DNA from 2 places in the Paenibacillus sp. FSL K6-0276 genome. Region 2 is predicted to be linked to the other one. Evidence: a T-box and tRNA genes for the amino acid it is inferred to sense, from the RefSeq annotation. Region 2 holds a T-box; the other holds one or more tRNA genes.
What was found. The T-box of region 2 lies ahead of trpS (tryptophan--tRNA ligase). A T-box ahead of a tRNA ligase gene usually reads a tRNA of that ligase, here a tRNA-Trp.
Positions count from the first base shown of each region.

Region 1: it encodes a tRNA-Trp, which carries the amino acid that the T-box ahead of trpS (tryptophan--tRNA ligase) is inferred to sense. The anticodon was not compared.

Region 1 covers NZ_CP150276.1:5,318,416-5,333,080, reverse strand. Annotated here, with positions in the region: gene MHH52_RS25090 (glycosyl hydrolase family 18 protein) at 274-1,995, shown strand; gene MHH52_RS25085 (DUF2614 family zinc ribbon-containing protein) at 2,126-2,491, opposite strand; gene MHH52_RS25080 (nucleotidyltransferase-like protein) at 2,619-3,497, shown strand; rRNA gene MHH52_RS25075 (16S ribosomal RNA) at 3,925-5,482, shown strand; rRNA gene MHH52_RS25070 (23S ribosomal RNA) at 5,753-8,681, shown strand; tRNA gene MHH52_RS25065 (tRNA-Asn) at 8,743-8,818, shown strand; tRNA gene MHH52_RS25060 (tRNA-Ser) at 8,822-8,914, shown strand; tRNA gene MHH52_RS25055 (tRNA-Glu) at 8,933-9,007, shown strand; tRNA gene MHH52_RS25050 (tRNA-Val) at 9,063-9,138, shown strand; tRNA gene MHH52_RS25045 (tRNA-Met) at 9,156-9,232, shown strand; tRNA gene MHH52_RS25040 (tRNA-Asp) at 9,259-9,336, shown strand; tRNA gene MHH52_RS25035 (tRNA-Phe) at 9,347-9,422, shown strand; tRNA gene MHH52_RS25030 (tRNA-Thr) at 9,450-9,525, shown strand; tRNA gene MHH52_RS25025 (tRNA-Tyr) at 9,531-9,616, shown strand; tRNA gene MHH52_RS25020 (tRNA-Trp) at 9,623-9,696, shown strand; tRNA gene MHH52_RS25015 (tRNA-His) at 9,721-9,796, shown strand; tRNA gene MHH52_RS25010 (tRNA-His) at 9,842-9,917, shown strand; tRNA gene MHH52_RS25005 (tRNA-Gln) at 9,937-10,011, shown strand; tRNA gene MHH52_RS25000 (tRNA-Gly) at 10,018-10,092, shown strand; tRNA gene MHH52_RS24995 (tRNA-Cys) at 10,103-10,176, shown strand; tRNA gene MHH52_RS24990 (tRNA-Leu) at 10,191-10,269, shown strand; gene MHH52_RS24985 (AraC family transcriptional regulator) at 10,415-11,164, opposite strand; gene MHH52_RS24980 (BMP family ABC transporter substrate-binding protein) at 11,491-12,630, shown strand; gene MHH52_RS24975 (ABC transporter ATP-binding protein) at 12,707-14,302, shown strand; gene MHH52_RS24970 (ABC transporter permease) at 14,295-14,665, shown strand, end outside.
Region 2 covers NZ_CP150276.1:2,602,646-2,617,310, reverse strand. Annotated here, with positions in the region: gene MHH52_RS12080 (DUF4179 domain-containing protein) at 1-603, opposite strand, end outside; gene MHH52_RS12075 (sigma-70 family RNA polymerase sigma factor) at 596-1,132, opposite strand; gene MHH52_RS12070 (winged helix-turn-helix transcriptional regulator) at 1,358-1,726, shown strand; gene MHH52_RS12065 (hypothetical protein) at 1,876-2,301, opposite strand; T-box leader at 2,500-2,791, shown strand; gene trpS (tryptophan--tRNA ligase) at 2,894-3,889, shown strand; gene MHH52_RS12055 (cation:proton antiporter regulatory subunit) at 3,964-4,509, opposite strand; gene MHH52_RS12050 (aminopeptidase) at 4,768-6,000, opposite strand; gene MHH52_RS12045 (hypothetical protein) at 6,167-6,514, opposite strand; gene MHH52_RS12040 (VanZ family protein) at 6,669-7,805, shown strand; gene MHH52_RS12035 (serine hydrolase) at 7,893-9,332, shown strand; gene MHH52_RS12030 (exodeoxyribonuclease III) at 9,411-10,175, opposite strand; gene MHH52_RS12025 (MFS transporter) at 10,315-11,463, shown strand; gene MHH52_RS12020 (hypothetical protein) at 11,547-11,972, opposite strand; gene MHH52_RS12015 (helix-turn-helix transcriptional regulator) at 12,080-12,928, opposite strand; gene fabF (beta-ketoacyl-ACP synthase II) at 13,053-14,291, shown strand; partial or broken gene MHH52_RS12005 (glycoside hydrolase family 43 protein) at 14,320-14,665, opposite strand, start outside.

The DNA of each region.
Region 1 (14,665 bases), 2.7 Mb from region 2:
TACCACAATAAACGTGCGAAATCCGAAAGCGGAGGACTCACGTTTTTATTTTTTTGGAAATATAAGAACGTATAAGTTTCACGCTATACATTATCCTTATATTTCTACGAGAAACGGTTGTCATCAATAAAGGATGACAACGTCGTTTCTTCTTGGATATAACAAATTGTAGGATAAATGACTATCTTCTACTTGTTATACGAAACCGAGTAGATGTTATAATCGTATTGTTAGACTCTACTAAAAAATCATTTAATATCTGGAGGATATATTTTGGACAGAAGACAGGGACAGAGACGCATCAAAAAGCGCGGAGGTTTTTTTAGGCGCTTGTTTGGACTTTTAATCATTGCAGCAGCAGCTTACTGGGTTGTATTTTATGTATTACCAAATCGTCAGCATATAGATGTGGACTGGAAAGCTCAAGAGCATCCCATCTTTGTAAAAGGAGAGCACACAGGTTATTCTGCCACGGGGACCGGGGATAGCATGCTGTTACCATTACCGTTGTTGCAAAAGTATGTGGACACGTCCATTCGTTATGAAGAGAAGACGAAATCGGTCATATTATCAACGGATATCGAACTTCTATACATGCAGGAGGATAAAACCGATGCCAGTCTGAACAATCGTCCACTGCAGCTGCGGTTAGCACCTGAAGTAAAGGATAAAGTAACCTACCTTCCTGCGGATGTGTTAGAAGACTTGTATGGGTTTGAAATTCAGGAGGATACAAATACTGGAGCAGTTCTTTTAATGACAGCAGGGGAGACTGTCTCGCTAGGAAAAGTTAAAGGTGAACAAGGAGACAAGTCAGTAGCTCTACGCAATGAGGCGTCAATTCACGCGCCTATAGTTGCGGATATGTCTCCTGGGGCAATCGTGAATATTTGGAATGAGGAAAATAAGGACTGGCTGTTTGTGCAGTTGAGCAGCGGGTATGCAGGTTATGCCAAGGCAAGTGACATTATCCAGGATGGTCAAAAGACAGTGGAACCGAAAAAATCCACACCTACACGGGCTGAACGGAACTGGAAAGGGAAGTCAGTTAATTTGTATTGGGAGGCTGTTTACCAACGTAAACCTAATCCGGATACATTCGGCGAGCTACCAGGCGTTAACGTGGCTAGTCCAACCTGGTTTAGTATTATAGATGGTGATGGCAATGTGCGTAGTCAGGCCGACAGTGCGTATGTGCAGTGGGCGCATGAGCGCGGTATAGAGGTATGGGGACTGTTTAGCAATAGCTTCGATCCAGACATAACCACTGAGGCATTGTCCAGCTATGAGAAACGGATGAACGCAATCGTTCAGATCCTTGAGTATTCAGATTTATACAATCTGGATGGAATTAATATCGACTTTGAGAATGTATATACAAAAGACGGAGAGAATGTCACTCAATTTATGCGAGAGCTAAAACCGATGGCTCAGGCTAAGAATCTAATCGTCTCCATAGACGTGACCCCTAAATCCAATAGCGAGATGTGGTCAGCGTTTCTTGATCGTAAGGCTCTTGGAACACTAGTCGATTATCTAATGGTGATGGCTTATGATGAACATTGGGCGGCTAGTCCAATCGCTGGCTCCGTTGCTTCGTTACCTTGGGTAGAGAATTCAATAAGTCGGATCATAGAGGAAGACAATGTACCGCCGGAGAAGATGATTTTGGGGATCCCATTGTACACCCGTATCTGGACTGAGGCTGAAGTAGATGGAAAGACTAAGGTAAGCTCTAAATCGGTTAGTATGAATGCAGTTGAAAAAATTATCAAAGAGAAGAAACTAACCCCGACATTTGATAAGGATGCTGGGCAGAATTACGTTGAGTATAAGGAAGATGGCGCTCTTAAGAAAATATGGATAGAAGATAAGGACTCCTTAAAATCTAGAGTTGAGCTTGCTAAGTCCTTTGGGCTTGGAGGCATTGGATCGTGGAATCGCAGCTTTAGTAACCCGTCCGCATGGGAGGTTCTACAAGGAATTCATAAGTAATTTTATTTATCATTCAGAACAGACAAAGGGGCTCCCGTATTGGGAGCCCCTTTGTCTGTTCTAGGTAATGCTTTGTGTAACATTATAGAGTACATATACTTCGCTAGTAATGAACTTTTGTAAGGTGTTTTTAGTGGTTAAGTTGCTGACTCTCAAGCTGTTCTGCAGTGATATTGGCTTCAGCCGGATCCATAGTAAGAATGGTATGGCAGAACATACAGCGGTCTGTTTTGCCAAGCATTTTGGTTAGCTTGTGACACTCCGGGCACTCCAGCTGAACTGCGCTCGTTGACAGCATGCCAGCCCAGAAATAGATCGCAAGACTTGCCATCATGGAAATTAAACCGATTACAAGTCCAATTCCAGCGAATACTTTTCCAGTCGATCCCCAGAATACGATGCCTGCTGTACCCAAAACCATAAGTCCCATTCCGAGCATTGTGAGCAGTAATCCCCATGTGCGAAAAGCATTAATTTTGGCCGTTTTAAACTTCATGAGTGTTTGCTCCTTACTAAAATATAGTTCGGTTGTTCAGAAGGAACTGTCATGCATATGTAGAATAATATTATAACTGAATTATAACTGACTGGACGCAAAATCGCCAAATTTAATGGAGGGAAGCATGGAATTGTCCAATGTAACTTTGTTGAGTGGAGAAACGTTTGAAGAGAATGTTTTAGGAGCTGTCGCTTTGCGGCAGAAAGGGAATACTCCATTTCAAAGCGCGCTACTTAACGATTTTGATATGGTTGTATTAGTTTTGCATGAGGAACAGGATTTAGAACATATTGTTCGCCACACCATTGCCGGTGACAAACGGACCCAGTCAGTCCATATTGGCCTTTCCGCGTTGGAGCGGGCTGTCATGGCGGGAGATAATAACGAACTCCTTACTAGTTTGATGACAGGGGAAGTGATATGTGATCCCAAAGGAATACTAGAGGATATGCGCCGAGAGATTTTGCAATTTGAAGGGCCTCTTAAGGAACGTGTTGAATTCATGGAGTTTGCTCGTTTCTTGCATTTGTATGTGAAATCCAAGCGGTATATAGAAGCTGGTTGCAATATGGATGCGTATAACTGTGTATTGATGGCTCTATATCATTGGGCAAGAATAGAAGTGAGTGAAGCAGGTGCATTTCCAGAGCCGGCTGTTTGGGAACAGGTTAAAAGCATGAACACATCGGTTCACAAACTATATGAGGAACTAACTGTAAGCACTGAGACCTTAGAGCAACGAGTTGAGCTTGTTCTTCTAGCGTGTGAATTTGGAATTATGTCCAAAATGACGGATTGTTGTGCTTTGCTCTTTAATATTTTGAATAGTCGTAAGGAAGCATGGAGCATAAAAGAATTACTACAGCATTCTGGTCTGTGTCAATTAGAGGCTGAGTTACCTCTGGTATTACGAAAGCTTGTTTCTCGTTCGCTAATCCGTGAGATTACTTCATGGGCCGACGGTTACAGGGGAGAGGGGCATGCGATCCGATATACATTATAGAGATGAATTAGATGCAGTATATGGTGATTAACTATAGAGAAGATAAGTAAGGATAGGGAGGGCTGAGCACTCTCTTTTTTGTTTGCTTACTAATATGAAACACTCATATTTATTCATTAAAATTAATGGTTGACTCTTTCCTAGTTCATGTGTTAAATTATAACTCGTCCCTCTGACACAGAGATATGCTTTCGAAAACATTCGAAAGACAACCGAAAAAAGAAATCAAAAAAAAGGTTGACTAAAACGAGGACGCTGTGATATATTATAAAGGTCGCTGCTGAACAACGACAACGGCGAAATAAACAGCTTGATCTTTGAAAACTGAACAACGAGTGAGTAGGAAATCACGAAAGTGAAATCCAAAATTAGAGAATTAATTTTCTCGTCAGATGTTTCAAAATGAGCATATCGCTCTTTTCAATACTAATTGGAGAGTTTGATCCTGGCTCAGGACGAACGCTGGCGGCGTGCCTAATACATGCAAGTCGAGCGGAGTTATTTTGAAAGCTTGCTTTCAAAATAACTTAGCGGCGGACGGGTGAGTAACACGTAGGCAACCTGCCCCTTAGACTGGGATAACTACCGGAAACGGTAGCTAATACCGGATAATTTCTTTTTTCTCCTGAAGAAAGAATGAAAGACGGAGCAATCTGTCACTGAGGGATGGGCCTGCGGCGCATTAGCTAGTTGGTGGGGTAACGGCCCACCAAGGCGACGATGCGTAGCCGACCTGAGAGGGTGAACGGCCACACTGGGACTGAGACACGGCCCAGACTCCTACGGGAGGCAGCAGTAGGGAATCTTCCGCAATGGGCGAAAGCCTGACGGAGCAACGCCGCGTGAGTGATGAAGGTTTTCGGATCGTAAAGCTCTGTTGCCAGGGAAGAACGTCCGGTAGAGTAACTGCTATCGGAGTGACGGTACCTGAGAAGAAAGCCCCGGCTAACTACGTGCCAGCAGCCGCGGTAATACGTAGGGGGCAAGCGTTGTCCGGAATTATTGGGCGTAAAGCGCGCGCAGGCGGCTATTTAAGTCTGGTGTTTAAACCTTGGGCTCAACCTAAGGTCGCACTGGAAACTGGGTGGCTTGAGTACAGAAGAGGAAAGTGGAATTCCACGTGTAGCGGTGAAATGCGTAGATATGTGGAGGAACACCAGTGGCGAAGGCGACTTTCTGGGCTGTAACTGACGCTGAGGCGCGAAAGCGTGGGGAGCAAACAGGATTAGATACCCTGGTAGTCCACGCCGTAAACGATGAGTGCTAGGTGTTAGGGGTTTCGATACCCTTGGTGCCGAAGTTAACACAGTAAGCACTCCGCCTGGGGAGTACGGTCGCAAGACTGAAACTCAAAGGAATTGACGGGGACCCGCACAAGCAGTGGAGTATGTGGTTTAATTCGAAGCAACGCGAAGAACCTTACCAGGTCTTGACATCCCTCTGAATCCACTAGAGATAGTGGCGGCCTTCGGGACAGAGGAGACAGGTGGTGCATGGTTGTCGTCAGCTCGTGTCGTGAGATGTTGGGTTAAGTCCCGCAACGAGCGCAACCCTTAACTTTAGTTGCCAGCAAGTAATGTTGGGCACTCTAGAGTGACTGCCGGTGACAAACCGGAGGAAGGTGGGGATGACGTCAAATCATCATGCCCCTTATGACCTGGGCTACACACGTACTACAATGGCCGGTACAACGGGAAGCGAAACCGCGAGGTGAAGCCAATCCCATCAAAGCCGGTCTCAGTTCGGATTGCAGGCTGCAACTCGCCTGCATGAAGTCGGAATTGCTAGTAATCGCGGATCAGCATGCCGCGGTGAATACGTTCCCGGGTCTTGTACACACCGCCCGTCACACCACGAGAGTTTACAACACCCGAAGTCGGTGGGGTAACCCGCAAGGGAGCCAGCCGCCGAAGGTGGGGTAGATGATTGGGGTGAAGTCGTAACAAGGTAGCCGTATCGGAAGGTGCGGCTGGATCACCTCCTTTCTATGGAGAATCGTCTTCTGCAATGAAGACATTCAAATCGGAAGTTTAACTTCCAAAATACTCACTCGTTGCTCAGTTTTGAGAGTTTAAGCTCTCATCTTTAAACTTGATCCTTGAAAACTGGATACCGAAACGAATTTGCGTTTTAGAACATCTTTTAGCAACTTGTGTAAACAAGTAAAAGTTATTAGTGAATACAATGGAATCCGAAAGAAGTAACGTGTGTTGAATTCATTCAATGTACAATATTTCTCCTCCGGAGAAAATTGAGGTTAAGCTAATAAGAGCACACGGAGGATGCCTAGGCGCCAGGAGCCGACGAAGGACGTGGCGAACAACGAAACTGCCTCGGGGAGCTGTAAGCAAGCTTTGATCCGGGGGTGTCCGAATGGGGAAACCCAGCTGTGGTAATTCGCAGTTACTCATCTCTGAACACATAGGAGATGTAGAGGCAGACCAGGGGAACTGAAACATCTAAGTACCCTGAGGAAGAGAAAACAATAGTGATTCCGTCAGTAGCGGCGAGCGAACGCGGAACAGCCTAAACCTAAGAGCTTGCTCTTAGGGGTTGTGGGACGTCTCACATGGAGTTACAAAGGAATATGGTAGGTGAAGAGGTCTGGAAAGGCCCGCGATAGAGGTAAAAGCCCTGTAACCTAAACTGTGTTCTCTCCGAGACGGATCCCGAGTAGTGCGGGGCACGTGAAACCCCGTATGAATCCAGCAGGACCATCTGCTAAGGCTAAATACTACCTGGCGACCGATAGTGAAACAGTACCGTGAGGGAAAGGTGAAAAGCACCCCGGAAGGGGAGTGAAATAGAACCTGAAACCGTGTGCTTACAAAAAGTCAGAGCCCTATCTATGGGTGATGGCGTGCCTTTTGTAGAATGAACCGGCGAGTTACGTTTAACATGCAAGGTTAAGTCGAGAAGACGGAGCCGCAGCGAAAGCGAGTCTGAATAGGGCGATTTAGTATGTGGACGTAGACCCGAAACCGTGTGATCTACCCCTGTCCAGGGTGAAGGTGCGGTAACACGCACTGGAGGCCCGAACCCACGCATGTTGAAAAATGCGGGGATGAGGTGGGGGTAGCGGAGAAATTCCAATCGAACTCGGAGATAGCTGGTTCTCCCCGAAATAGCTTTAGGGCTAGCCTCGGTATAAGAGTAGTGGAGGTAGAGCACTGATTGGTTGCGGGGCCCGCAAGGGTTACCAAGATCAGTCAAACTCCGAATGCCATATACTTATTGCCGGGAGTCAGACAGTGAGTGCTAAGATCCATTGTCAAAAGGGAAACAGCCCAGACCATCAGCTAAGGTCCCCAAGTGTGTGTTAAGTGGGAAAGGATGTGGAGTTGCACAGACAACCAGGATGTTGGCTTAGAAGCAGCCACCATTGAAAGAGTGCGTAATAGCTCACTGGTCGAGTGACTCTGCGCCGAAAATGTAACGGGGCTAAACACACCACCGAAGCTATGGCTAGATACGTATGTATCTGGGGTAGGGGAGCGTTGTATGTGGGTTGAAGGTGTACCGTAAGGAGCGCTGGACAGCATACAAGTGAGAATGCCGGTATGAGTAACGAAAAGATCAGTGAGAATCTGATCCGCCGAAAGCCCAAGGTTTCCTGAGGAAGGCTCGTCCGCTCAGGGTAAGTCGGGACCTAAGGCGAGGCCGAAAGGCGTAGTCGAAGGACAACAGTTTGAAATTACTGTACCACCGTAATCCGCTATGAGCGATGGGGTGACGCAGGAGGGTAGTGACGCGGACTGATGGATATGTCCGTCTAAGCAGTGAGGCTGATGTGTAGGCAAATCCGCACATCATTAAGGCTGGGCTGTGATGGGGAGCGAAAATTACAGTAGCGAAGGTCATGATCTCACACTGCCAAGAAAAGCCTCTAGCCAGGAGAAGGTGCCCGTACCGCAAACCGACACAGGTAGGCGAGAAGAGAATTCTAAGGCGCGCGGAAGAACTCTCGTTAAGGAACTCGGCAAAATGACCCCGTAACTTCGGGAGAAGGGGTGCCCCGGTAGTGTGAATAGCACGAGGGGGCCGCAGTGAAAAGGCCCAAGCGACTGTTTAGCAAAAACACAGGTCTGTGCGAAGCCGCAAGGCGAAGTATACGGGCTGACGCCTGCCCGGTGCTGGAAGGTTAAGGGGAGTGGTTAGGGGTAACCCGAAGCTATGAACCGAAGCCCCAGTAAACGGCGGCCGTAACTATAACGGTCCTAAGGTAGCGAAATTCCTTGTCAGGTAAATTCTGACCCGCACGAATGGCGTAACGACTTGGGCGCTGTCTCAACGAGAGATCCGGTGAAATTTTAATACCTGTGAAGATGCAGGTTACCCGCGACAAGACGGAAAGACCCCATGGAGCTTTACTGCAGCTTGATATTGAATTTGGGTACGATCTGTACAGGATAGGTGGGAGCCGTAGAAATCGGAGCGCAAGCTTCGGTGGAGGCGCCGTTGGGATACCACCCTGATCGTATCTAGGTTCTAACCTAGTACCCTAATCGGGTACGGGGACCGTGTCAGGCGGGCAGTTTGACTGGGGCGGTCGCCTCCTAAAGAGTAACGGAGGCGTTCCAAGGTTCCCTCAGAATGGTTGGAAATCATTCGAAGAGTGCAAAGGCATAAGGGAGCTTGACTGCGAGACCTACAAGTCGAGCAGGGACGAAAGTCGGACTTAGTGATCCGGTGGTACCGCATGGAAGGGCCATCGCTCAACGGATAAAAGCTACCCTGGGGATAACAGGCTTATCTCCCCCAAGAGTCCACATCGACGGGGAGGTTTGGCACCTCGATGTCGGCTCATCGCATCCTGGGGCTGAAGTAGGTCCCAAGGGTTGGGCTGTTCGCCCATTAAAGCGGTACGCGAGCTGGGTTCAGAACGTCGTGAGACAGTTCGGTCCCTATCTGTCGTGGGCGCAGGAAATTTGAGAGGAGCTGTCCTTAGTACGAGAGGACCGGGATGGACGTACCGCTGGTGCACCAGTTGTTTCGCCAGAAGCATGGCTGGGTAGCTACGTACGGACGGGATAAGCGCTGAAAGCATCTAAGCGTGAAGCCCCCCTCAAGATGAGATTTCCCAATTAGTAAGACCCCTTGAAGACGACGAGGTAGATAGGTTGGAGGTGGAAGTGCAGTAATGCATGGAGCTGACCAATACTAATCGGTCGAGGGCTTATCCTATACTTAAAATGCAAATTCGATTCGGATTCAGTTTTCAGGCGATTAAGCCTGGTATGAATATTCCCTGATAGCTCAGTTGGTAGAGCACTCGACTGTTAATCGAGTTGTCACAGGTTCGAGTCCTGTTCGGGGAGCCATATGGAGAGGTGTCCGAGTTTGGCCGAAGGAGCACGATTGGAAATCGTGTAGGCGCCACAAGCGTCTCGAGGGTTCGAATCCCTCTCTCTCCGCCACAAATTTTTAATTAGTATGGCCCGTTGGTCAAGGGGTTAAGACACCTCCCTTTCACGGAGGTAACATGGGTTCGAATCCCATACGGGTCACCAAATTTTCACTTGATTTTACCTAGTGAACTTTGGTACAATAACAATTGTTGTTTACGGAGGCTTAGCTCAGCTGGGAGAGCATCTGCCTTACAAGCAGAGGGTCGGGGGTTCGATCCCCTCAGCCTCCACCATATTGTATTACTAACGACGCGGGGTGGAGCAGCCCGGTAGCTCGTCGGGCTCATAACCCGAAGGCCGCAGGTTCAAATCCTGCCCCCGCAACCAATTTTACTTAAGCAATTATATCTTTTGGAACCGTGGTGTAGTTGGCCTAACATGCCTGCCTGTCACGCAGGAGATCGCGAGTTCGAATCTCGTCGGTTCCGCCATTTTTATCTTGGCTCGATAGCTCAGTCGGTAGAGCAGAGGACTGAAAATCCTCGTGTCGGCGGTTCGAATCCGTCTCGAGCCACCATGATTTTCACAAAAGAATGAGTGCCATGCCGGTGTAGCTCAATTGGTAGAGCAACTGACTTGTAATCAGTAGGTTGGGGGTTCAAGTCCTCTCGCCGGCACCATCCTTGGAGGATTAGCGAAGTGGCCAAACGCATCAGACTGTAAATCTGCTCACGTAAGTGTTCGGTGGTTCGAATCCATCATCCTCCACCAGTTTTTAGGGGCATAGTTTAAAGGTAGAACAACGGTCTCCAAAACCGTTGGTGTGGGTTCAATTCCTGCTGCCCCTGCCAAGTTCTTTTATAAAGTTTAATATGGCGACCGTGGCGAAGGGGTTAACGCACCGGATTGTGGTTCCGGCATTCGTGGGTTCGAGACCCATCGGTCGCCCCATTTACTTTAACAAAGAAGTATGGCATCAAAATTCAGTATCATATGGCGACTGTGGCGAAGGGGTTAACGCACCGGATTGTGGTTCCGGCATTCGTGGGTTCGAGACCCATCAGTCGCCCCATTTTACTTTAAAATGTTATTGGGGATTAGCCAAGCGGTAAGGCAACGGACTTTGACTCCGTCACTCATAGGTTCGAATCCTATATCCCCAGCCATTTTATGCGGACGTGGCTCAGCGGTAGAGCATCGCCTTGCCAAGGCGAGGGTCGCGGGTTCGATTCCCGTCGTCCGCTCCATATTTTACATGGCGCCATAGCCAAGTGGTAAGGCAAAGCTCTGCAAAAGCTTTATCCCCAGTTCAAATCTGGGTGGCGCCTCCATTAATTTCATATGTGCCGGCGTGGCGGAATGGCAGACGCGCTCGACTCAAAATCGAGAGGGAAACCGTGGAGGTTCGAGTCCTCTCGCCGGTATATCAAAAAGGTTTGTAAAGTCGCTTGTATAAGCAACTTTACAAACCTTTTTTCTTTATGTCTCTGAAGTTTCATTCATAAGCCGTTGAATTAGAGTAGTCTCTAATCAACGGCTTTTTTATGTGAAGTGGAGTGAATTGTAGGTTTAGTGACTGCTTAGTCGGAATGCTCGCGGTGTGAGACCAACTTCACGTTTAAACATATTGCAGAATTGAGCGTCATTCACAAACCCAGCAGCAGCAGATACTTCAGAAATATGCATTTGGGTATGTCGCAAGAGAGACTTCGCATAATCCAGACGCTTCAATAGTAGATAGCGTAGAGGTGAAGAACCGAATCGCTCTTTAAATAAATGGCGGAAATGATCATAGCTGTATCCAGACATCTCAGAGAGTGCTGCAACCGATAGTTTATTGCGGTAGTGCTCATTCATATAGTTTAGAACATATTGTATTCTGTCTTCAGTTGGAGACTGAAAACCAGAAGCGCTAAGAAGTCGTATCAGATGAACAGTAATTTCGCTCATTTGCAGGTTCAATAGTTCGGAGAATCCATCTTGCTTGCGCGTAAACTCTGCTTTCATTCGAAGCAAGATTTGTAAAACAGTATGGTCTTTATCATCTTCAAATACACCTAAAAAATTCTTCATATTCGGGTGATTTGAATGGAAACCTACAAATAATACATCTGCATTCTCACGATGATGTTCGTCATGTTTATGATTGGGTGGCACAAGCGCGAATGAAGATGAACGAAAATGATAACTTCGCGGGCCCACATTGGTTGTTCCTACTCCCTGTATATAATAGACCAGTTCATAGCATTCATGCTGATGGGGAGGAATATAAGTGTTTAGCTCATGTGTTGCGCTTACAATATATAGAACACGATCCATGATGACCCTCCCATATTTGTATTTTAGCCGAATCATACAAAAATGTAACCGAAATCATATAATTATTTTCAATAATATTTGTTATGATCGTATCAATAAATCCGGAAGTTCGCAACCTGACTGGCCACCTCGTTCGGGAATTGAACGGATTATAGGATAATTTAACAATATTATCACTTTTTTTAGCGAAATCCTTAAATTTATTAGATTTAAGATGCTTTGATTTGCAAAAAGTGAGTTTCTAGGCTTAATCGTGAATTATACAATGGACTAAGATGGGGATTTTGCGAGTTACTAACCAACTATAAATAGGGGTGAATAGAAAAATGAAAAAGAAAGTTCTCTCTTTGTTGTTACTTGTAGTAATGGTAATGGTCACAGCTTGTGGAAATAAAACGTCTAATAACGGCTCTGCTGCGAATGCAGGATCAAATGCGGCTGAAGGTGGAGAAACAGGTTCAGGGGATAAACTCAAGGTTGTATTGCTGATTCCGGGAACACTTGGGGATAAATCATTTTTTGACTCCGCAAATAACGGTCTGCAAAAGGTTAAGAATGAACTAGGTGCAGAAACAAAGGTTGTTGAAATGGGCGTTGATAAAACGAAATGGGAGCCTACGTTTAACGATATCGCCGCTGAGGATTGGGATGTTATTATTTCTGGCGGATCAGAAATTACAGAGATGTTTAATGCAACGGCTGAATTATATCCAGATAAAAAATTCATTAACTATGATACCGATATCGATGAAGCACCAGATAATATGTACAACATGTCTTATGCGACAAATGAAGTATCTTTTCTGGCAGGTGCTGTAGCGGCGCTAGCTACACAATCTGACATGCCTAATGCTAATCCTGAGAATGTGATCGGTTTTGTAGGCGGCATGGACATTCCAGGGATTAACGCTTTCTTGGTGGGTTACATTCAAGGTGCTCAATATGTTGATCCTGATGTGAAGGTGGCTGTGTCGTACGCTGGTGATTTTGTTAACCCGGCTAAAGGCAAGGAGCTTTCGCTAATTCAATATAACTCCGGTGTGGATGTTATTTTTAACGTAGCTGGGGGTACAGGCCTAGGGATCTTTGATGCAGCTAAAGAGAAGAAGAAATATGCTATCGGTGTAGACTCCGATCAGGCGATGTTACTTAACGATACGGATAGCGAAAAAGCGAATTTAATCGTTACTTCTTCTATTAAAAAGATTGATACAGCTATTCTAGGTGCAGTGAAGAAATTACAAGAGGGTACGCTTGAAATGGGCAAACGTGATGTTTTGAGTTTTGTAGATGATGGTGTAGGTATTGCCGAGAATGATATCTATAAAAATGTATTTCCAGCCGATCTTCAGGCCAAAGTTGAAGAAGTGAAGCAGAAGCTGATCAATAAAGAAATTAAGGTTGATAATGCGATGGGTATGGAAACCACAGAGATAGAAACTATCCGCAACGCAGTTAAACCTTAAGCCTAAGATCAGCATTATAGTGATAAACCTACAGTTGGAGATTCTTCTAGGTCAGAGGAATTCCAGCTGTATATTTTTGCAGACCTCCAAGTCGAAAGGCGTTGAGACTATGAACAAAGCTCTGCTGGAAATGCGAGGAATTACCAAGGTGTATCCCAATGGCGTCGTTGCAAATAAAGACGTGCATTTTTCTTTACGTGAGGGAGAAATTCATGCGATTGCGGGCGAGAACGGCGCTGGTAAATCAACTTTAATGAAGATTATGTTCGGCATGGAAGAGCCTAGTGAAGGTGAAATCTATATCAAGGGTGAAAAAGTGAAGCTGCAATCCGCTCAGGATGCCATTGATAGAGGGATCGGTATGGTTCACCAGCATTTTATGCTGGTCCCTTCTTTTACGGTAGCAGAGAACATGGTGCTGGGTATGGAGCCTCGTAAAGGCGTCGGCATCAATTATGCAGAAGCTGTACGCATGACCGAAGAGACTGCAAAGAAATACAATCTAGCCGTCGATCCTAAAGCAAAAGTGGAGGATCTCACTGTTGGTATGAAGCAAAAGGTTGAGATTCTGAAGGCGCTGCTGCGTGGAGCGAAAATCCTAGTTCTGGATGAGCCGACCGCGGTGTTGACCCCACAGGAAACAGAGGAACTGTTCCGAGAGCTTAAACAATTAAGAGAGCTGGGTCATACGATAGTTTTTATATCACACAAGTTGAAAGAAGTTAAAGCGATCTGCGACAGAATTACGATTATGCGTAGTGGACGTAGTGAAGGGGTCTTCCAAACGAAGGATGTCACGGAGCAAGAAATCTCGCGACTCATGGTGGGCAGAGATGTCGTGTTGAAATATGACAAGGAGATGCTGTCTATTGGCGAGCCGGTACTCACTGTGCAGGGTTTAGGTGTAAATGATGCACACGGCAAAGCGTTGCTATCAGATATCAACTTTGCGGTACGCGGGGGACAGATTGTCGGGATTGCTGGCGTAGAAGGGAATGGGCAGACACAGCTCATTGAGGCTCTTACGGGTAGCCTAAGAGGGGTCTCAAGCCAGGGCTCTGTGCTAGTGAAGGGAAAGGATATTCGTGAATCGGATATTTTGGATATTCGTAAGCTAGGCGTTTCCTATATCCCAGAGGATCGGATGCATCAAGGGATAGCCAGTGATGCGAGTATAGCGGATAATCTGCTGTCCACTCAGTATCGTACAAAAGCTATGAATAAAGGTCCTTTTTTAAATGGATCACGAATTGCCAAGCTTGCAGTATCACTTATAGAGGAATTTAAAGTCCGCTGTTCGGGACCTTCTCAGCCAATAGGAATGTTATCAGGTGGTAACATGCAGAAGGTTGTCGTAGCTAGAGAGTGTTCTACTGAACCGCAATTGCTTATAGCAGAGCAGCCGACGCGGGGTGTGGATATAGGCGCGGCGCAGTTCATACATCAGAAGCTATTGGAGCTACGCTCAGACGATTGCGCCATTTTGCTAGTGTCAGCAGATTTAAATGAGATTTTAGAGATCAGTGATAGTCTACTAGTGATGTATGAAGGAAAGATTGTCGCCTTTTTCGAGGAGCCTTCTAAGGTTAGTGAAGAAGAATTAGGGCTTTATATGCTAGGGATTCATCGACAGGACGAGGAGCAAATCAGGAGGGCCGTAAATCATGTTTAAAGTAAAATATTTTGAATACATTCGAACATCGGCAGTAATCGTAATTGCACTCGCTATTGCTTTTCTGATCATCTCATTGGTCAGTAATCAGCCGGTGAAGACGATTGGTATATTCCTATTTGAGCCGCTATCCAGTAAAGGACATATCGGTAATGTGATTGAGATGGCCATTCCGCTCATGTTCACAGGGCTAGCAGTTTCCTTGTTGTTCCGGGCAAATATGTTCAACTTGGGAGCTGAAGGGATTTTCTATTTCTCCGGTGTTGTAACTTCCGTGTTGGCTATTCATTTGACGCTGGACGGCTGGTTGCATCCGATAGTAGCTATTGCTGCGGGTTCTATTGTAGGTGCGTTGCTCTCCGC
Region 2 (14,665 bases):
TAGTGGATATATTGTTTTTCCGAGCCATGTATAAATACTATCCTCAGCATGTGATCCCATTCCATTTCTATAGCCATTTTCATCTATTATGCTCTGCCCTGATACAGCATCTGTCAGCCACACACTATTCACGCTGTAAATTTCCTGCCCATCGCTTGTAGTCCCTGTATACAGCATTATGATTTTATTTTCATCAGCGATCACAGCATTCAGAGTGATTTTATACCCATTTTTCTCAGTACTTTTATTCACGATCTGCACGTAATCATTACGGATCGCTGACTCTAAAGTAAGAGCATCTATATCAGACGAAGCTACTTTCTTAAAAGATTCCAGCTCGCCCCAGTCACTGAATTCATTACTTGTTGTGGCTTGCTGTGGTAGCAATTGGGATGGATTGAAGAATAGTAATCCTGCGACCATAACTGCAGCAGTCAATACAGCCATCGCGCTTTTTGCGAATATTAGCTTTTTGCCACGTTTCTTACCTAGTTCGAGTCCTGCTTGTATGGCATAGATTTGTGCGGCCGCACTCTCCATTTTTTGCTCCTGCGGGATCCGTTCAGCATCGATTAACAAGGCAAGCTCCTCCTGACTACTCATGGTTCCAATCACCCCGATTCTTAATGATGGTTCTTAACTGCTTTAGTCCTTTATGCTGCCATGTCTTAACCGTACCCTCGGGTTTATTCATAATGTTAGCGATCTCGCTCAAAGTCATATCATTGTAGTATTTTAACAGCAGCACATGGCGATACTTGGGCTTAACCTGCTCGAGTGCCCACAGCATTTCCATTCGATGATGGCCAATGTGCGTAATCTGCTCTCCTATTCTTTCATCTACCAGCGGCATGGAACGTTTTCTTCGTCTTTGTTCATCTATACAGACATAGATCAGAATCCGAATAATCCATGATTTGAACGCTTTGGGGTCCTTTAATGTTTTTCTTTTAATCCAGGCCCGGCAGGTCATTTCCTGCATTGCTTCCAGCGCATCGTTTCGGTTACGCAAGTAGCTATAGGCAATACTGTATAATTGTTCTCTATGTATCAATAAAGAATCGTAAAAATCCGTCTCGCACCGAGTATCAAGAATCGTTACTTTCTTCATTTCTGCATTAGTCATCGTCATTTCCTTCCTTAGCCCCCTCTCCTCAACCTTTCATAGATTAAGACGGGGAGGGTATAGAAACGGTTTTTATTTGTATTAACTTTTTTGGAGCTGAGCACTTTAAGATTATAACATTCTATAAAAAATGAATGATAAATGTTATGATAGTTAAAATTGGACATAATCAATAGTACGCACTTAAAAGTACCATAGGCACTAAAAAGTACCTATAGATTGGAGGATATCATGACAACCATCAAGAAAAAATACAATATTTCCGTTGAGGCCACACTCGAAGTCATTGGAGGGAAATGGAAATGTGTGATTCTCTGTCACTTAACACATGGCAAAAAACGCACTTCGGAACTAAAACAGTTGATGCCCGGGATTACTCAAAAAATGTTAACACAGCAGCTGCGAGAGTTAGAGGCCGATGGAATCATCAACCGAATCGTATACAATCAGGTTCCACCAAAAGTGGAATATGAACTTAGTGAGTATGGTGATAGTTTAAGCGACATTTTGACTTCTCTATGTAATTGGGGAGAACAACATATCATTAAGCAGTATGGCGATAAATATGCTGTGTTAGAGGACAATATTTTAAATAAATAACAAGAGGAGCCATAAGTTCACTCTTTTAAGAACCCCTTCCTTAATGGTTGGGGTTTGTTTGGAGATTTATGCCGCGAGAGTTGAGGTTTTAATTATACGCCCATGAAAAAAAGGACAGTTAAATCAGATCGATTCAACTGTCCCATAACTTAAATTACGCCATCTCCCCCAATAGCAGTTGCTGTGAATGATATGGGTCCAAATAGATTTATAGGTAAGTTGCTATCATTTTGAATGACCAATTCATAGTTGTGGACTCCAATATAAGGGCCATCCACCCACAGAACATTTAATTGAATATCATTAGTTGCAGTAAAACTAAAAAAGGATCTATAAATATCGACTCCAGCACGTCGGATTAAAACAAAAAATTGACTATTAGCAAGTGCAGTAAGACTAAAACTACCATTTAACTCGACTCTACTGGAGAAAGAGGCTGGATTAGCCGGACTAATATTTACTTGCGCTGTGGCTAGTCCCGCTCCAGCTCCAGGAATCCCTGCAACCGTTGTAACAGTAGTAAACGGGTCTAAGGGGATTTTTGCCTGTGAACCATAACTTATAATTGTCGCCATTTATCATCACTCCATTTCAAGGTTATACAGTATTATATTGAAAACCCGAAGTGATAGATTGGACTTAATTCCTGATGATTATATACAATTTAAGTTATACCTTGCTAGATCATATAAACCTAGATACTTCGTCTATCACTATCTAGTTTCCACCTATTGACAGAATCCTTCTTCAGAATTATAATAATCCAAATATCATGAACAACGCTGACAAAGGGTAAGTAGACAACCGAACATGGACTTCAGAGAGCCGGTGGTTGCTGCGAACCGGTGTCCAGCGCTTGATCGAATGGCCTTTAGAGTTGCTCTTCCGAACCATCTTGTTAGGATGTTGTAGGGATAGCCGGGATTCCCGCCGTTATCAAGGGACCTGTATCCGAGATCATTTATAACCCTCTTTCGTACAGGTAAGAGAAGATCGTAAAGCCAACGAAACGTATGGTGGTGACGCGATCATTTAAGGTGGTACCACGACAACTTCGTCCTTATTGGATGAGGTTTTTTTGTCATTTAAAGGAGGTGATGGCCATGGATGATGGCTGGTGGTGGCGACTCAATGTTAATCAGAAGCAACAAAACAGGAGGAATTTAAATGATAAAAGAACGTGTATTAACTGGAGATCGAGTGACTGGAAAGCTTCACCTTGGCCATTACGTGGGCAGCTTACAGAACCGAGTGGCGCTACAGGAGCAATATGATACTTTTGTGTTTCTAGCAGATATTCAAGCGCTAACGACTCACTTTGATCGGCCTCAACTCCTTGGTCAAAACTTGAATGAAATCACATTAGACTATTTATCAGCGGGTATAAATCCGGATAAAGCTACAATATTTATTCAATCCATGATCCCAGAGATCGCTGAGCTGACCGTCCTATTCTCCATGTTTGTCACTGTGAATTCGTTGCGGCACAATCCTACAATTAAAGCCGAATCGAAGAATTCCAGCTTAGATGAGCTGTACTACGGTTTTCTTGGTTATCCAGTTAGTCAGGCTGCGGATATAACATTTTGTAAAGCGACGATTATTCCTGTAGGAGAAGACCAGCTCCCCCATCTGGAGTTAACTCGCAAAATCGTACGTAGATTCAACGAGTTGTACAGCCCCATCCTTGTGGAGCCCAGAGCGCTCATCAGCGAGACGCCAAGACTAGTGGGAACAGATGGAAACGCTAAAATGAGTAAAAGCCTTGGCAATGCCATCGAGCTGGACTCCACGAAGGAAGAGATCACCTTCAAGATCCGTAAAGCCACAACCGACCCAGCCCGTGTTCATAAAAATGATCCTGGGCATCCAGATATTTGTCCCATTTATGCTTATCACCGCGCTTTCCGTTCACATAGCGCCCCAGAAATTCGCGAAGGTTGCGAAAGCGGCAGTATAAGTTGTTCTGCCTGCAAGCAGCTTATCACGACGGCTCTAGACCAGCTAATTGAACCTATGCGTGAGCGTCGCTCCTATTATGCTGCTAGACCCAAGGTTGTTGAGGATATCTTATTATCCGGAACTAAACGTGCCCGCGACATCGCACAAGAAACGATGAAAGAAGTACGTGAGGCCATGTGCCTTAATTATTTTTCAAAATAAAAGTGATCAGTATAAACAATAAAAACGCCGGACTCTCTATTGAAGAGCGCTCCGGCTGTTTTTTTGAGAAAGTATTATTTAATTAGAGCATCCTCTGACATCAACCGCTTCAGGGTATTAAATTGCTTCGCATCACCTGCAGCTACAAGCGTCGATCCCTCCTTGAAGCAATACTCTGGACCAGGGTTTAGGACTTTACGTTTGTCCGCTTCTACAACAGCGATGATCGCTGCGCCCGTACGTTCTCTGATCTCAAGTTCCCCTATGGTTCTACCAATCAAAGGACAAGAAGGATTAATCCTGAGCCAGTCTACAATCAGGTCCTCAAACAAACTCTCCTCGACTTCGACTGCCTTAGGCTTATAAGTAATACCAGCAAGTATTGCCGATACAGTTCTTGACTCTTCATCATCCAACGTCACATTGGACAGGGTTTCGTTACCTCCATCGGTCACATGATACAATTCACGCCGTTCATCATTATGAATCACAATGGTTAAGCTCTCTCCCGAGCGTGTGTTTATGCAGTATTTACGACCAATACCAGGCAAATCCACTTCTCTAATATCCATTTTACTTCCCCTTTCTCCTCGACCTGTTCCAAAAAAGCTATGGCTCATAGTAGATTTCCCTCCCATCAGCAATCCGTCCATCTCTAACAACTAGTAAAGGCATATGATTCATGGCTGAAGTCTCCTTTGCATAACAATATAGGCCTTCTAGAAAGAAGGTCTACTATAAGCTTACCAGTTTATAAAAAGGACACAACCCTAACCGATAATACATGGCAATTAAAATACTTTCTATTACATAAATCCTTTCACCAAAGAAAAAGGCCGCAACCTCCTAAAGCGAGATTACGACCTTAAATTTATACCTTACAGCACCCAATTTCCCATACGGAATACCGGTTCAATCGTGCCATCTGCTAACTCTCCATCAATATCCAGCTCAGCAGAGCCAATCATAAAATCGACATGCGTTAAGCTGACATTAGCACCTCGTGCCACAAGCTCTTCATTCGTAAGCTTTGTGCCGCCTTCAATATTGACAGGATAGGCACTTCCCAACGCGAAATGGCAGGAGGCATTCTCATCAATCCCGGTATTATAGAAAATCCGGTTCAGACGTGAGATGGGAGAATCATGCTGTACCAGGGCCACTTCTCCTAAATAGGACGCGCCTTCATCCGTTTCCAGCAGCGAGGTCAGATGCTCACGTCCGGATTCAGCTTCATATGCTACTACTTTTCCATCTTTAAAAGTAAATGAAAGTCCTTCGACCAGACGTCCGTTCAGATTCAGTGGGAGTGTGCTTCTTACCGTACCGTTAACTCCTGTACGATGGGGCATAGAATAAATCTCTTCTGTTGGCATATTAGCCACGAAATAGACGCCCTGATCATTCTCTCCGCCGCCTCCACGCCATAGATGGCCTTCCGGAAGTTCCACATGTAGATCCGTTCCCGGAGCGCGGTAATGCAGGCTTTGATAACGCTTAGCGTTCATTCTATCCTGACTTTCTTTCAATTGACCGATATGTTCTCTCCAAGCGGCTACCGGATCATCGCTACCTACACGATTCATCTGGAATACCGCTTCCCACATTGCCTCCACTCGCTCTTCCTCTGGAAGATCGGCAAACACCTTGTTCGCCCAAGCACGCGTTGGAGCCTTGACGAGGGACCAGCTGATTTTACTATTACGAGTATATTTGGAGTAGTTCTTACGAGCAACAGCTGCCGCTTTAACCGCTCTTGATACTTTGGAAGAATCAATACCATTGAACAATTCCGGATCTGGTACTTTAATATGTAAGATGGCGCCGTTCTCTTCCGCAAACTTCTCCATCATTTCTGCTTGCCACTGTGGATAGTAATCAAAGGAATCTTCTGGAGCTTTTTCGTAACGAATACGTGTAGTCGCTTCATCGTCCCAATCAACAATTACATATTTTGCTCCTGCTTCATAGGCTTTACCTACAATCAAGCGAGTAAGCTCTGCAGTTTCAATAGGTGCATGCACCATTAAGACTTGTCCAGGCTGTACATTTACCCCTACTTTTACAACCAGGTTCGCATATTTCTCTAACATTACATCAAAATCTTTCATGATTTCTTTTCCTCCATCTCTATGGTCGCTTTACTGTCGCACCAAAGCACCGGAGCTCCTTAATTAGCAGACGGTCAGCTTCACTTCTTATTTTAACGCAAAATGCTAAGAGTTGCGATTCGATAAAATAAAGCGGCCCCCATTAAGGGACCGCTCATGTAAACCCTTATTTTTTATCCACCTGCAGCAAAGTTACGGTCTTTAAAGAATAGGTATGCATAATCTTGTCCTCTGAGATTACGTTTAGCTTGGTCAAACTTGCCACCTTCGCCGGGTCTGATTTCGAGAGCATACGCCACACTTCGGGGTCTGACAAGGTTTCATATAACTTCAGATCATCATATTCTTTGCGATTTTGCAGCACTAGCTTCACTTTGTAGCTTCCGATTTCAGCCTCAGTTGCCCCTTGCTCACTACAATAACTTAGAATGTCTTGACGAAGATCCGCCAATTCTTTTTCGATTTCCTTTTGCTTTTGCTTCAGTCGATAATACTGCTGCACCTTTTTCTCCATCATCTTCACGCTCCTCTATAGACATGTGTATGCCGGATGCGTGGAATAAATAAGTTGAGTTCCCTATCATAAAATTTTATAATGAGCCGGTAAAGCTAATTTACTAGTGACAATCAATTCTTTTTACAAAAAAAAATTCTACGGCAGGTGACCTATGTTTCATTCGTATGTATTCCCTATTTCTTATGCGTTCATGATGTTTCCTATAGCAGCGCTGATCTTCACACTACCTTTTCTCATCGTTCAATACCGTAGACACGGCTATATCCATAAGCTTAGAGCCTTAATCCTATACTTACTGCTGCTCTATCTGATGAACGCTTATTTTCTCGTTTTGCTGCCATTACCTTCATCCCGGCACAATGTGGCACCTTCTGGAAGTATCTTTCAGCTCAACCCTCTACAATTCATACAAGATATAGTGGATGGTTCATCGATCATACCTGATCAGATCTCAACTTACTGGTCGATACTGCGTGAACCCGCTTTTTTACAAGTTATATTTAACATCGCTATGACTGTGCCGTTTGGAATGTTTCTGGGCTATTATTTTCGAACGCGTTGGGGCGTGTGTATTCTATTGTCCTTTTTTCTTTCGTTATCCTTTGAGATCACTCAGGTTACAGGTATCTACGGATTCTTTGACCATCCCTACCGTCTATTTGATGTCGATGATCTAATTACCAACACTCTGGGAGGTATCTTTGGATTTCGAATTGCCATTTGGATCAACGGGTTGCTGCCACGTATAGAACAACTGGATACGAATATCGATCGATCTGCCAAAAGAGTCTCCTACACCCGCAGAGGGATTGCTTTTCTCATCGATAGTATGGTGTGGATCATTGGATTCGGTGTACTTTATGGATTCGATATAAGAAGTGCTTTCTGGATTGCAACAGGTATTTACTTCATGCTAATTCCATCTCTCACAGGTGGGCGGACTTTAGGCAAATGGATTGTACGTATTCGGGTAACGAACAGCTGTAATCGGGCATCTTTCTGGGCTCTTTTGATCAGATATGGTCTGCTATATTGGGTGATGCTTGGAGTTCACGTTCTCCTCATCAATTCTGCCGTGACGGGACACCTGTCATCCATATGGAATATGATTGTTCATCTCCTTGTTCTACTGGTAGACCTAGCTTTCTTTATTCATTTGGTCATTAAGATATTCAAAAAAGACGATCAGCTAATTTATGAGAAATTGAGCCGAACCTCGCATGTTATTTCATGGCCAGAGAAAAGACGTATCTCCGATGCCTCAAACAGCAGCCCTATAGAAGATTAAAAATGCTCTCTTTTATATGGTGTTTATAGATTGGAATTTATAATAGAATAGGAAGGTAAGGATTCTCAAAATTTAGGAGATGAATGAATGGAAACTACAAGTAGCTTGCAGTTAACTAGAAGTCTTCCAGAAGAGCAGGGCATTTCATCAGCCGCAATATCCAACTTTATTAGTGCAGTAGAGAATCAAAATTTAGGTCTGCACAGCTTTATGTTCCTTCGGCATGGTTATGTGATCTCTGAAGGTTGGTGGTCTCCTTATAAGTCTGACCTTCCACATATGTTATTTTCCCTTAGCAAAAGCTTCACCTCAACCGCTATCGGACTTGCGGTTACAGAAAAGTTAATCACGCTCGACGATTCGGTCATTTCATTTTTCCCGGAAGATGTACCTGAAGAGATTACGGACAATTTATCCAAGATGAGCATTAAGCATCTATTGATGATGGGAACAGGGCAAGTCGTGGATACTATGGATTCACTTCATCAAAGTGCAGATGGAAATTGGGTGAAAGCCTTCTTCACGGTCCCTGTGGAAAAAGAACCTGGAACGCACTTTCTCTATAATACCGGCGCTACTTACATGTTATCCGCAATTCTTCAAAAGGTCACCGGCGAAACGCTGCTAAAATATTTAGAACCACGACTCTTCACGCCTCTTGGCATCCGTGGTGCAACTTGGGAATCATGTCCACGTGGAATCAACACAGGCGGATTCGGTTTAAACATAACCACAGAGGATATCGCTAAATTCGGTCAGCTATACTTGCAGAAAGGCATCTGGAATCATCAGCGTCTTCTGCCTGAGGAGTGGATCTATGAAGCCACTTCTAAACGCATTTCAAATGGCGAAGGCGATCATGACTGGACGATGGGCTATGGATATCAATTCTGGCAATGCCAGCACGGAGCTTACCGGGCAGACGGTGCATTCGGTCAAATCTGTATCGTGCTTCCAGAAAAAGATGCTGTAGTTGCTATCACTGCCGGAACAAATAGTATTCAGGGTATATTGAATGAAGTGTGGGAGCATCTACTACCCAACATGAAGGAAGCCCCCCTTCAGGAAGATCAAACATCAACAGCCAATTTGATTGACAAATTACAGAATTTATCCATTGATCCTCCACAATTGCAACTGTCATCTATTCTAGAAGAGCAAATCAACGGCCAAACATTTAAGTTCGAAAACAACCAATTTTCACTAGCTACCTTATCCATATCTTTTAACAACAACGAAGCTGAACTTACTTTAGTAGATGAGCATGGTGAGCAAAAAGTTATTCGTCTTGGCCGAGGGCAATGGGTCGAAAGCTTTGCACATATCCTTGAGTCTTCTACGAACCGGATCATGTCCAGCTTTACTTGGTCTGCAGAAGATCAGCTTCTATTATCCTTGCTGTTTGTTGAAATGCCTTTCTTGATTACACTTGATATTAAAATTCTAGAGAACATGCTAATCCTTAAGCAGCGGCTAAATGTAAATATGGGCCCGCTTGAATTCGTTGAGATCGTTGGCAGAATTTAATACACAATAGGTTTACTTTCATAAAATAAAGGCCGCTTCGTCCTCTCTCAGGAACTTAGCGGCCTTAACTCTCTTTATTTAGTTCGTAAAATCAGCAAGTTTCAAGATTACTGGGCAATGATCACTGCCCATGATATGACAATCGATTTGAGCATCAAGTACATTAGGCGCAAGTCTAGAAGAAGCTAAGAAATAATCAATCCGCCAGCCTACATTCCGCTCTCTCACCTTCGGCATATAAGACCACCACGAGTATACTCCTTCTAGTTCTGGGTGAAGATATCTAAACGTATCTATGAAGCCGGACTCTAGCAGCGTATTCATTTTCCCTCTCTCTTCATCGGTAAAACCGGAGTTACCTCGGTTAGCCTTTGCATTCTTGATATCAATATCCTCATGGGCTACGTTTAGGTCTCCGCAGACAACAACTGGTTTACGCTTGTCCAGCTCTAAGAGATAATTGCGGAAGCGGTCTTCCCATTCCATTCTATATTCCAATCGAGTCAGATCTCGTTTGGCATTAGGTGTATAGACATTGACCAGATAAAAATGTTCGAACTCTAATGTAATGATCCGACCTTCCGCTTCTTCATCTTCTTCCATCCCATATCTCACAGAGATCGGTTTGATTTTGGTGAACACTGCCGTGCCTGAATAGCCCTTTTTCACTGCGTAATTCCAATATTGATCATATTCCTCGGCATGCTCTAAAGTAATTTGCCCTTCTTGCAACTTCGTCTCTTGAACACAGAAAATATCTGCTTCTGCTTCTTTGAAATAGTCATTAAACCCTTTTTTGACACATGCCCGAAGGCCATTAACATTCCAAGATACCAGCTTTATCATTGACTTTTCTCCTTGCATTTTGCTTTAATTATTTTCAGTTTATCATAGATTTATATCCTAATCATTCAACATCCATGATACAATAACCAAATTGACTCTAAACAAATTTTATTTAATATGTGAGGTAAAGAGACTTATGAATGCACCAACACTATTACGAGGGTTTAACTTTTTGTATTTTGCGCTACTGGCTATGTTTATTCCTTTTCTGCCAGTCTATCTAGGTGAGCAGGGTCTAAACCCGGCGCAAATTGGATTCATTATTGGTACTGGAGGTTTTGTTACCATTATCGCTCAACCCTTATGGGGGATGATCAGTGACAAAACAAGAACGATCCGCAAAGTACTACTAGTTCTACTGTTATGTTCTGCGGTGACGGGATACTTTCTATTCGATTCCAGCAGCTATGTGGGACTTATTCTTTTTACTATGCTGCTCTATTTCTTCTTGATGCCTATCGATCCGCTAGCTGAAAGCTTGAATTTCCAGATCTCCGAGGCAGCTGGAATCAGCTACGGGTCCATACGTACATACGGTGCGCTGGGGTACGGTGTAATGGCCTTGCTCACAGGTTATGTGATGAGTTTTTTCGGCTCCCATGGGATGGCCATGTTGTTCGTTGCGATTAGCCTTACAAGCTTTATAGTCAGCTGGTTCATGCCAGATGCTCCAGTCACCGGTAAACCGGTTACACTTGACAGCCTGAAGCATTTTCTTAGTAACAAAGAAACACTGCTGTTTCTAGTGCTCATATTTATTAGCTCCGTTCCTGCACGAATGAACGATACGTTTCTTGGTGTTTATATCCGCGAGCTTGGTGGCAGTCCTGAATTAGTAGGTCAATCTTTCTTTATCGCCGCAATGAGTGAAATTATTGTTTTTGCCCTAAGCTTTTGGTGGTTGCGAAAAGGAAAAGAGTTAATCATTATTTCGATTTCCGGTGCCTTTTATTTTCTTCGATTCTTTATTTCAGCTTGGATTACTGATCCGCATTTGCTAGCTTATCTACAGATTCTTCAAATCCTTACCTTCCCGGTATTCTACTCCGCAGCTATTCAATATCTGTATAGTATTGTGCCTGAGGAATGGCGTGCTACGGGTCAAACTGTACTGGCGCTGCTGTTCTTCGGTGTATCAGGCATTCTCGCTTCTTATGCTGGCGGAGCATTATATGAAGCCTTTGGTGGTAAGGCCCTATACTTAACGATATCCGTAATGTCATTTATCGGTATGCTGTTCGGATTGATATTGTGCCGGATTTATAGCAAAAAGACCCATGCTTAGCTTGGATTATTATATAACTACAAATAAAAAAACACGGGAACATCACAAAATGTGAGGCCTCGTGTTTTTTTATCTATTACTAATTAGCCTCCGATAGCAATCGCAGTGAAGGTAATCGGACCAATCACTCGTGCTGTAGATGCTGCATTACGATTCTCTACTATTAATTGATAGTTTTGCGTGCCAAAAGGAGCTTGCTCTATCATTTGCAGAGAAACAAGTGAATACTCGTCATCACCATTAAATGCATCTCCTGCTAGTGCATAATAAATTTCGGTGCCTGCACGCCATAGACGAATAATGATTTCTGGATCCCCCACGATCGAACGATATCCGAATGTTGCAGTCAATTCCACTCTATTCGTTGCAGAAGCTGGGTTAGCAGGATCAATAAAGACCGAAGTGGTCGCAATGGATACACCTGCAGGACTGGTTGGAACAAGGATATTCACACCATTCGCAATAGGTGTTACTACGGTTGCATTATAATCAATAATTGTTTTGGCCAATAATCTCATCTCCTTAATTGTGATACTCTATTTTATGAGATCTATAAGAAGATGCTTGGACGAATAGATTGACCAAAAACACATAATATTTAATTTTACTATCTTTGTTACTTTATCGTATGTTCCATAAGCTGCTGCAGCTTAAGTTCAGTATTCGAATCTGGGGCAGGAGTATAAATACTACAACGTAAATCGGCACTGCCATGAACCTGTAGCGAGGTTAAATGAAATAACATCTTTCCTGCCTTGGCATGTCTAAATTCGAGTAGAACATCTGGAGCAGAACTTACCCGACTTTGTTCCCACATTTCATTAAAATCCGGATGCAGCCCTTTTAATTCCTCAATGAATTCATCGTACCAACGATCCTCTACATATTGTCCGTAATAAGCTCTGAAAATGGAAAGATAACCACTTACGAATTGTGCCCAATTTACGGCTAAACGTCTGAACTCCTTGCGAACAAATAATAAACGAATCATGTTTCTCTCTTCGATTGGTAGCTTAGAGAAATCGAGAAACACATGTGCTGCAGCCTCATTCCAACCTACAATCCCGCAGCGTCGGTCCGAAATAATCGTAGGACAAGTCTTAAGCTCTTGTAATATTTTCTGAAGAGAAGGACTGATTACAGAGGATTCATCTTGCTGAAATAGAACGTTTCCCGTTCCTGTTTCTAGTGCTAGTGCAAAAAGATACTTCCGCTCATCCGGAGTCAGCCTGAGTGAAGTCGCAATACAGTCCAGAACCGATGACGAAACTTTTATATCCCTACCCTGTTCTAGCCACGTATACCAGGTGCTGCTTACCCCCGCTAGCTGTGCAACTTCTTCCCTGCGAAGTCCAGGCGTTCTCCTGCGTGTGCCTTCTGGCAGTCCAACAGAGCTGGGTGAGATCGCTGCACGGCGTGCTTTTAAGAAATCTGATAATGCCTGTAGTCTCATCTGATTAGCCATAGGCTCACTCTCCTCCCTGTTACATTTCTTAGTATAGTACAAATTATACTAGGATAAACGATAACTTGTAATAGGATAAAATAAGTGGAAAAATACTAATATACACAAGTCGAGGAGGATCATTATGGAACGCGTAGTTATTACAGGCATGGGCTTAATCTCGCCTCTTGGAAATACAATAGATCAATTCTGGGATCGTCTGGTTTCTGGTGAGTCGGGTATATCCCCAATCACTTCATTTGATACTTCTAACTTTAAGTCAAAGATTGCAGGAATTGTGCATGATTTCGATGCGGAGGCCAGATTTGGCCGTAAAGAGGCACGCAGAATGGATAGATTTAGTCAGTTCGCACTCGCAGCCGCTGAAGATGCGTGGACACATTCCGGTCTACAGCTTGATCAGATTGACAAGGAACGAGTCGGTGTATATGTAGGCTCAGGCGTTGGAGGGATTCAAACCTTGATAGAGCAAGGGAGTGTGCTAAAGGGCCGTGGACCGGATCGGGTCAGCCCCACTTTAATTCCCATGATGATCTCCAATATGGCTGCGGCGATGATCAGCATTAAATTAGGAGCTTTAGGTCCTACGATGTCTCCAGTAACTGCCTGCTCTATTGGGAATACGGCGATCGGTGAAGCCTTCCGGTTGATCCGTCATGGTGGTGCCGACATAGTAATTGCTGGTGGATCAGAAGCAGCCATTACTGAAATCTCCTTAGCCAGTTTCGGCAATGCCACCTCCTTATCCTCTCGAAATGAGGAGCCTATTAAGGCGAGTCGACCTTTTGACGGGGGGCGGGACGGATTTGTCATCGGGGAAGGAGGAGGCATTGTCATTCTGGAGTCACTCTCTCACGCGCAGCGTAGAAATGCCAAGATTCACGAAGAGGTCATCGGCTATGGTGCCAGCTCTGATGCCTATCATATGGTCGCTACCCATCCGGAAGGAATCGGTGCTTATCAGGCAATGAAGCTTGCACTGAATGAAGCTAATCTCCAACCTAATGATGTGGATGTAATCAGCGCTCATGCCACAAGTACAGTAGTAGGTGACCGCTCCGAAACTCTTGCGATAAAGAAGTTATTCGGCGATCAAGCGCATCGGATTCCTATAACAGCTAATAAGTCTATGATCGGACACGCTTTAGGGGCGGCTGGTGGCCTAGAGGCCATAGCCCTGATTAAGAGTATACAAGAAGGAATCATTCCCCCTACTATTAATCAAGAGATCAAGGATTCCATCTGTGATCTAGATTATGTCCCGAACATTGCGCGAAAAACTGATCTTAATATAGGAATGTCTAACTCCTTTGGTTTCGGTGGGCATAATGCTGTCATTGTAATTCGGAAGTTTGAAGACTGACCGTTCATAAATAAAATGAGGTTCCAGCTTAGTCATTCTCAGGACTAATTGGAACCCCATTACTTGCTGTAGCTTCATTCCACTCTTTCTGGAACACACCTTTATAAGTAGAACCGTCAATAGTAAGCTCTGAAGTAGGATCATCGATAAGCTTCCACTTCCCCTTTACAGCGCCCTTGATCTTACCACTCTTCGTCAATTGAATCAGATAATACTTGCCATTCTCTTCATCATAAAATGCTGAGTTATTACCTGGTGATACATATCCTTCACCACTCACTGGCAGCTCGTCATCCGTATTCAGGAATTCGAATTCCCCATTAGTTTAACTCCGTAAGGAGCATATGCTGGATCATCGAACAATACGGTAGGCG